Regions from separate parts of the Chitinimonas koreensis genome, predicted to be linked through region 2. Evidence: predicted binding sites of a transcription regulator. Region 2 holds the regulator's gene; the other holds the start of a gene.
The links. Region 2 encodes NrdR, which represses ribonucleotide reductase genes. Its sites were predicted from a motif close to AAANACNATATATNGTNTTT; they were not measured.

Region 1 (3,702 bases), 170 kb from region 2:
CCGGTTTCGAACAGCATGGTCAGCATCTTGCGCCACAGCTGCAGCGCCGGGATGCGCTTGAACACGCGCAGCTCGCCGCGGTCGGCCTTGGCTTCGTACTTGAGGTAGGCGGTCTCGAATTCCTTGCCGTACAGGTCGTGCAGGTCGGGCGCTTCGCTGGGGCTCAAGAGCGTCCAGTCGGCGCCTTCCATCACGCGCTTCATGAACAGGTCGGGGATCCAGTTGGCCGTGTTCATGTCGTGGGTGCGGCGGCGGTCGTCGCCGGTGTTCTTGCGCAGTTCGAGGAATTCCTCGATGTCGGCGTGCCAGGTCTCGAGGTAGGCGCAGACGGCGCCTTTGCGCTTGCCGCCCTGGTTCACCGCCACGGCGGTGTCGTTCACCACCTTGAGGAAGGGGACGATGCCCTGCGACTTGCCGTTGGTGCCCTTGATGTGGCTGCCGAGCGCGCGCACCTGGGTCCAGTCGTTGCCGAGGCCGCCGGCGAACTTGCTCAGCAGCGCGTTTTCCTTGAGGCCCTCGTAGATGCCGTCGAGGTCGTCGGCGATGGTGGTCAGGTAGCAGCTGGAGAGCTGCGAGCGCAGCGTGCCCGAGTTGAACAGGGTCGGGGTCGACGACATGAAGTCGAAGGTCGACAGCACGTTGTAGAACTCGATGGCGCGCGCTTCGCGGTCGATCTCGCGCAGCGCCAGGCCCATGGCGACGCGCATGAAGAAGGCTTGCGGCAGTTCGATGCGGGTGCCGTGGATGTGCAGGAAGTAGCGGTCGAACAGCGTCTGCAGGCCGAGGTAGTCGAACTGGTAGTCGCGCTCGTGCTTCATCGCGGCGCCGAGGCGGGCCAGGTCGAACTGGGCCAGTTCGGGGTCGAGCAGCTCGGCCTCGATGCCCTTCTTGATGAAGGTCGGGAAGTATTCGGCGTAGCGGGTCGCCATGTCCTCGTGCGTCACTTCCTCGCCCAGCACTTCGCGGCGCAGGCTGTGCAGCAGCAGGCGGGCGGTCACGCGCGAGTAGGCCGGTTCCTTCTCGATCAGCTGGCGGGCGGACAGCACGGCGGACTTGCGCACTTCCTCGGCCGGCACGCCGTCGTACAGGTTCTTCAGCGTCTCGCCGACGATGTGCTCGGCGTCGGTGATGGTCTCGAAGCCCGAGCAGGCCGATTGCACCAGCGCGCGCAGGCGGGCCACGTCGAGCGGCTTGCTGACGCCGTCGTCGTTGACGTTGATGCCGGCGGCGGGCGCGTGGTCGGCCTCGCCCTTGGCCAGCCGCTCCTGGTGGCGGCGTTCGCGGTACAGCACGTAGGCGCGGGCCACGTCGTGCTCGCCCGAGCGCATCAGCGCGAGCTCGACCTGGTCCTGGATGTCTTCGATATGGATGGCGCCGCCTTCGGGCTTGCGGCGCATCAGGGCGTTCACCACCGAGTCGGTGATCCGCTGCACGGTCTCGCGCACCGAGGCCGATTGGGCCGCCGCGCCGCCGTGGGTGGCCAGGAAGGCCTTGGTGACGGCGACCGAGATCTTCATCGGTTCGAACGAAACGACCGAGCCGTTGCGACGGATGATCTTGTATTCGGCGACCTGCTGGGTCGCGGCCGCGCCCTGGCCGGCGCCCTCGTGCGGGTAGCTGGTGCGGGCGCTGCTGGCGGTATCGGTGGTGGTGTACATGTCGATTCGATCCCCTTGTACTGACTTGGTTTGGACCGCGTTCCGGCAGGAGGATGCCGGGAACGCGCCGGAGTGGATGGACCGGATGGCGCAGGACGCCGTCGGTCGTTTATCTGGCCAGCCTGGAGCCGCCGTTGCGGCATGCCCGATGCATGGCCTGGGCTGCGCACCGTAAAAGTCTCACGCCGGAAAGCCCGGCGCGGGGTGTGCATAAACCTGTGTAGAAAATGTGAAGAAACACAACATCTAGTGTTTTCTGACTGCTTCAACCACTAATTCTAGTGGTCGAGGCGGTCGCTCGCAACACCTCGCGCATTCCCCTTGTGGGGACTGGACTTGGCGGGGGTCGGGGCGGCGGAGCGGGCGGGAAAGCGGGTTCGGCGGGGCCGGACGCGCGGCCGGGAGCGCTGTGGATAAGTCAGGTGCGCGAAAGAATATGACGAACGGGAGTGGTCTGGACGGGCATTCCCGGCCGAAAACCGTCCTGTAGGAGCGGCTTCAGCCGCGAGTGGCCGAGGCGCACCGAACACGATTCGCAGGTCGGGCTTTACGCCCGGCAGCGACCTTGGCCGACAGCGCTGCCGGGCATGAAGCCCGACCTACAGAAGCAGGGGGGACAGCCCCAAACGACGCGGAGTGCCGATAAGTCCCTCTCCCGTGCACGGGAGAGGGTTTGGGCGAGGGCCGGTTCGTCAAACCACCAGCCCTCATCCGGCCCTCCGGGCCACCGCGGGAGAAGGGAAAATCAAAGCGCAAGTCCTAAAGCCAAGCCAATGGACGCGCCCTACCCCGCCGGCCCCCCTCAGGCCGCTCCGAACACCCGCTCGCGCAGCTTGTGCAGCTGGTCGCGCAGTTCGGCCGCCTTCTCGAATTCGAGGTTCTTGGCCGCTTCCATCATGGCCTTCTCGATCGACTTGAGCTCCTTGGCCAGCGCCTTCTCGTCGAGCTCCTCGAGCATCATCCGCTGCTTGCGCTCCAGCCGCGCGGCCTGGGCCTCTTCCTCGTCGTAGACGCCGTCGATGATGTCCTTGATGCGCTTGACCACCCCGCGCGGCACGATACCGTGTTCCTCGTTGAAGGCCATCTGCTTGGCGCGGCGCCGCTCGGTCTCGTCGATCGCCTTCTTCATCGAATCGGTAATGCGGTCGGCGTAGAGGATGGCGGTGCCGTTGAGGTTGCGCGCGGCGCGGCCGATGGTCTGGATCAGGCTGCGCTCGCTGCGCAGGAAGCCTTCCTTGTCGGCGTCGAGGATGGCAACCAGCGACACCTCGGGGATGTCCAGGCCCTCGCGCAGCAGGTTGATGCCGATCAGCACGTCGAATTCGCCGAGCCGCAGGTCGCGGATGATCTCGACCCGCTCGACCGTGTCGACGTCCGAATGCAGGTAGCGCACCTTGATGCCGTGCTCGCCGAAGTAGTCGGTCAGCTGCTCGGCCATCCGCTTGGTCAGCGTGGTCACCAGCACCCGTTCGCCGATCGCGCTGCGCTTGCGGATCTCGCTCATCAGGTCGTCGACCTGGGTGCCGACCGGCCGCACCTCGATCACCGGGTCGACCAGGCCGGTCGGCCGCACCAGCTGCTCGACCACCTGGCCCTGGTGCTTGCGCTCGTAGTCGGCCGGGGTGGCCGAGACGAAGACCGTCTGCGGCATCATGCCCTCGAATTCCTCGAACTTGAGCGGCCGGTTGTCCAGCGCCGAAGGCAGGCGGAAGCCGTAGTCGACCAGGTTCTCCTTGCGCGCGCGGTCGCCTTTGTACATGGCGCCGATCTGGCCGATCATCACGTGGCTCTCGTCGAGGAACATCAGGCTGCCCGGCGGCAGGTAGTCGATCAGCGTCGGCGGCGGCGAGCCGGCCGGCTTGCCCGAGAAATGCCGCGAGTAGTTCTCGATGCCCTTGCAGAAGCCCATCTCCTGCAGCATCTCCAGGTCGAACTTGGTGCGCTGGTCGAGCCGCTGCGCCTCGACCAGCTTGTGTTCCTTGTAGAAGAATTCGAGCCGTACCCGCAGCTCTTCCTTGATGGTGTCCATCGCCCGCATCACGGT
Region 2 (3,702 bases):
CGCCGGGCGGCCGGCGAGGACGTGTTCCTCTACGGCATCCCGGCCTATTCGACGCTGGGCTGGTTCAACGATCCACTGCTCAACACCACCGCGCGCTACGACGAGACGGCGCTGGCGCGGCTGATCTTCCACGAGCTGGCGCACCAGGTGGTCTACGTGCAGGACGACAGCGCCTTCAACGAGGCCTTCGCCACCGCGGTCGAGCTCGAGGGCTTCGAGCGCTGGCTGGCCGAGCGCGCCGATCCGGCGCTGGAAGCCGGCTACCGCAAGGCGGAGCTGCGCCGCGCCGCCTTCCGCGCGCTGATGGAGGACGGCCGCCGGCAACTGGCTGCGATCTACGGCAGCGAAGCGGGCGAGAACGAGAAACTGGAAGAGAAGGGCAGGGTGCTGGCGGCGCTGGGCGAGCGCTATGCGGCGCTGAAGGCCGAGTGGGGCGGCTACCTGGGCTACGACTATTGGTTCGCGCCCTTGCCCAACAATGCGCATTTCGCCTCGCAGGCGACCTACCACGACAAGGTGCCGGCCTGGCGCGCGCTGTTCCGCTCGGTCGGTGGCGATTTCCCGGCCTTCTTCGCGGCGGCGCGGGCGCTGGCGCAAAAAAATAAGGCCACCCGTGACGAAACACTGGCGGCCGTGGGAGTTGCTGCTTTTTCAGGGGAGAGGCAGCAAGGAGCAATGACCGGCATCCCTGCCGATCAAGGGCGACGGGTGTCGCGAGACACCCGTTGAGATCACGCGCTACGGATCATGCCGATTGCACCTTGGGCGTTCCATGCGGGCTTTCGTCATCAGGGTAAACGGTAGGTCCCGTGTAATCCGCCGGTATTGTCAGGCTGCTAAGGCGGCCGGCGCCTTGCCCTCGAGCTGGACTTCGGCTTCGACCTCCGGCTGCGCCTGGCCCGCCAGCACGCTGCGCATCTTTTCCTCGTCGAGCGCGTTCTCCCACTTCGCCACCACCACGGTGGCCACGCCGTTGCCGATGATGTTGGTCAGCGCGCGGCATTCGCTCATGAAGCGGTCGATGCCGAGGATCAGCGCCATGCCGGCCACCGGCACGCTCGGCACCACCGCCAGCGTCGAGGCCAGCGTGATAAAGCCGGCGCCGGTGATGCCCGAGGCGCCCTTGGAGGTGAGCATGGCCACCAAGAGGATGGTCAGTTCCTGGCCCAGCGTCAGGTCGGTGTTGGTGGCCTGGGCGATGAACAGCGCCGCCATGGTCATGTAGATGTTGGTGCCGTCGAGGTTGAACGAATAGCCAGTCGGCACCACCAGGCCGACCACCGGCTTGGCGCAGCCCAGGCGCTCGAGCTTCTGCATCAGCCGCGGCAGCGCGCTCTCGGACGAGCTGGTGCCGAGCACGATCAGCAGTTCTTCCTTGATGTAGGCGATGAAGCGGGTGATCGAGAAGCCGGCCCAGCGTGCGATGGCGCCGAGCACGACCAGCACGAACAGCGCGCAGGTCAGGTAGAAGCTGCCCATCAGCTTGGCCATCGGGATCAGCGAATCGACGCCGTACTTGCCGATGGTGAAGGCCATTGCGCCGAAGGCGCCGACCGGGGCGGCCTTCATGATGATGTTGACCACCCCGAACACCGCGTGCGACAGCTGCTCGATCAGGCTCAGCACCGGCCGGCCGCGCTCGCCCATGGCCGACAGCGAGAAGCCGAACAGGATGGCGATCAGCAGCACCTGCAGGATGTCGCCCTTGGCGAAGGCATCGACGAAGGTGGTCGGGATGATGTTGAGCACGAAGTCGGTGGTCGACATCGCGTGCGCCTTCTCGGTGAACTGGGCGATGGCGTGGGCGTCGAGCTTCGTGACGTCGGCGTTGAAGCCGGCGCCGGGCTTGAGCAGGTTGGCGACCAGCAGGCCGATGGCCAGCGCGACGGTGGAGACGATCTCGAAGTAGAGCAGCGCCTTGCCGCCGACGCGGCCGACGCGCTTCATGTCCTGCATGCCGGCGATGCCGGCCACCACGGTGCAGAAGATCACCGGCGCGATGATCATCTTGATCAGCTTGATGAAGCCGTCGCCCAGCGGCTTGAGATCGACGCCGAGCTTCGGTTCGAAGTGGCCGATCAGGATGCCGGCGGCGATGGCGAACAGCACCTGCACGTACAGGATGCGGTAGAACGGTTTTTTCATGGTGGCGTCTCCTCGTTGGGTGACGCGATGGTCCGCCCGCGGTGGCCGCGCCGCCATTACGGCTTCCCACTCGGCGGCATGCGGGTGTCCCGATTGTGGGGGACCACTAAGGACGGTGAAATGTGAAACGTGAAAGGTGAAACGTGGTTCGTCGCTGCGCCGCTCGGATTTAGCCAAGGCGCGTGTTTTAAGGTGCGGCAACGCCGCACCAGTTTCACGTTTCACTCATGCCGCGCAGCGGCGAATCACGTTTCACCACGCCGCGCAGCGGCGTTTCACGCTTCAACTTACAATGCCGCCCAAGGCGCGCCCACGCGCCAGGAGGACACTGCATGAAATGCCCGTATTGCGGTTCGCTCGATACCCAGGTGGCCGATACGCGGCTGTCGGAAGAGGGCGACAGCGTGCGCCGGCGCCGCAAGTGCGGCGCCTGCGACAAGCGCTTCACCACCTTCGAGATGGCCGAGGTGCGGCCGCCGCAGGTGGTCAAGGCCAACGGCAGCCGGGCCGACTACGACCGCGAGAAGGTGCGCGTCAGCTTCATGCGCGCGCTGCACAAGCGGCCGGTGCCGACCCAGCTGGTCGACGAGGCGATCGCCCGCATCGACCAGAAGGTGCTGAGCCTCGGCGAGCGCGAGATCGATTCGCGCCGCATCGGCGAGATGGTGATGGCCGAGCTGGCCAAGCTCGACAAGGTCGCCTACATCCGCTTCGCCTCGGTCTACCGCAGCTTCCAGGACGTCGACGACTTCAAGGACGTGATCCGCGAAGTGAGCAAGAAGCCATGAAGCTCGCCCGGCCCGACCTGGATCGCGCCGAGGCGGCCGGCGTGCTGCAGCCCGGCCAGGCCGGCGCCCTGTGGCAGTTCCTCGCCGCCGGCCAGGCCGAGGTGCCGCAGTTCCGCTTCGCCCACCTGCTGTACTACTTCGGCGGCATGATCGCGATCGCCGCGATGAGCCTGTTCATGACCGTCGGCTACCAGGTCGCCGGGCCCTGGCTGCTCACCGTGTTCGCGGTCGGCTACGGCTTCCTGGCCTGGTGGCTGGGCGACCGGTTCCTGCGCCGCCAGCTGGCCATCCCGGCCGGCATCCTGTTCACCCTGGCCATCGTGCTGGTGCCGCTGGCGGTCTACGGCATCGAGGCCGGGCTCGGGCACTGGGACCACGACGGCGCCTACGCCGACTACCACCGCTACATCGACTGGCGCTGGCTGTTCCTCGAACTGGCGACGCTGGCCGCGGCCGCCGTCCTGCTGTGGCGCTACCGGCTGCCCTTCATGCTGATGCCGGTGGCGGTGACGCTGTGGTACCTGAGCATGGACGTGGCGGCCTGGATCGCCTACGGCGTGCCCGGCGACGACGAGTGGACCTACTACGCCTCGCTGTGGGAGCTGCGCAAGTTCGTCTCGCTCGGCTTCGGCCTCGCCATGCTGCTGCTGGCGCTGCGCATCGACCTCGCCACCCGGCGCGACGCGCGCGACTACGCCTTCTGGCTCTACCTGTTCGGCATGCTGGCGTTCTGGGGCGCGCTGTCGTCGATGGATTCGGGCAGCGAATG

Region 1: the regulator NrdR is predicted to act here: its motif matches at 1,894-1,913, upstream of H9L41_RS14620 (ribonucleoside-diphosphate reductase subunit alpha).

The regions. Positions count from the first base shown of each region.
Region 1 covers NZ_CP060704.1:3,540,586-3,544,287, forward strand. The annotation lists gene H9L41_RS14620 (ribonucleoside-diphosphate reductase subunit alpha) at 1-1,658, opposite strand, end outside; gene uvrB (excinuclease ABC subunit UvrB) at 2,461-3,702, opposite strand, start outside.
Region 2 covers NZ_CP060704.1:3,713,936-3,717,637, reverse strand. The annotation lists gene H9L41_RS15465 (aminopeptidase) at 1-729, shown strand, start outside; gene H9L41_RS15460 (dicarboxylate/amino acid:cation symporter) at 829-2,145, opposite strand; gene nrdR (transcriptional regulator NrdR) at 2,478-2,933, shown strand; gene H9L41_RS15450 (hypothetical protein) at 2,930-3,702, shown strand, end outside.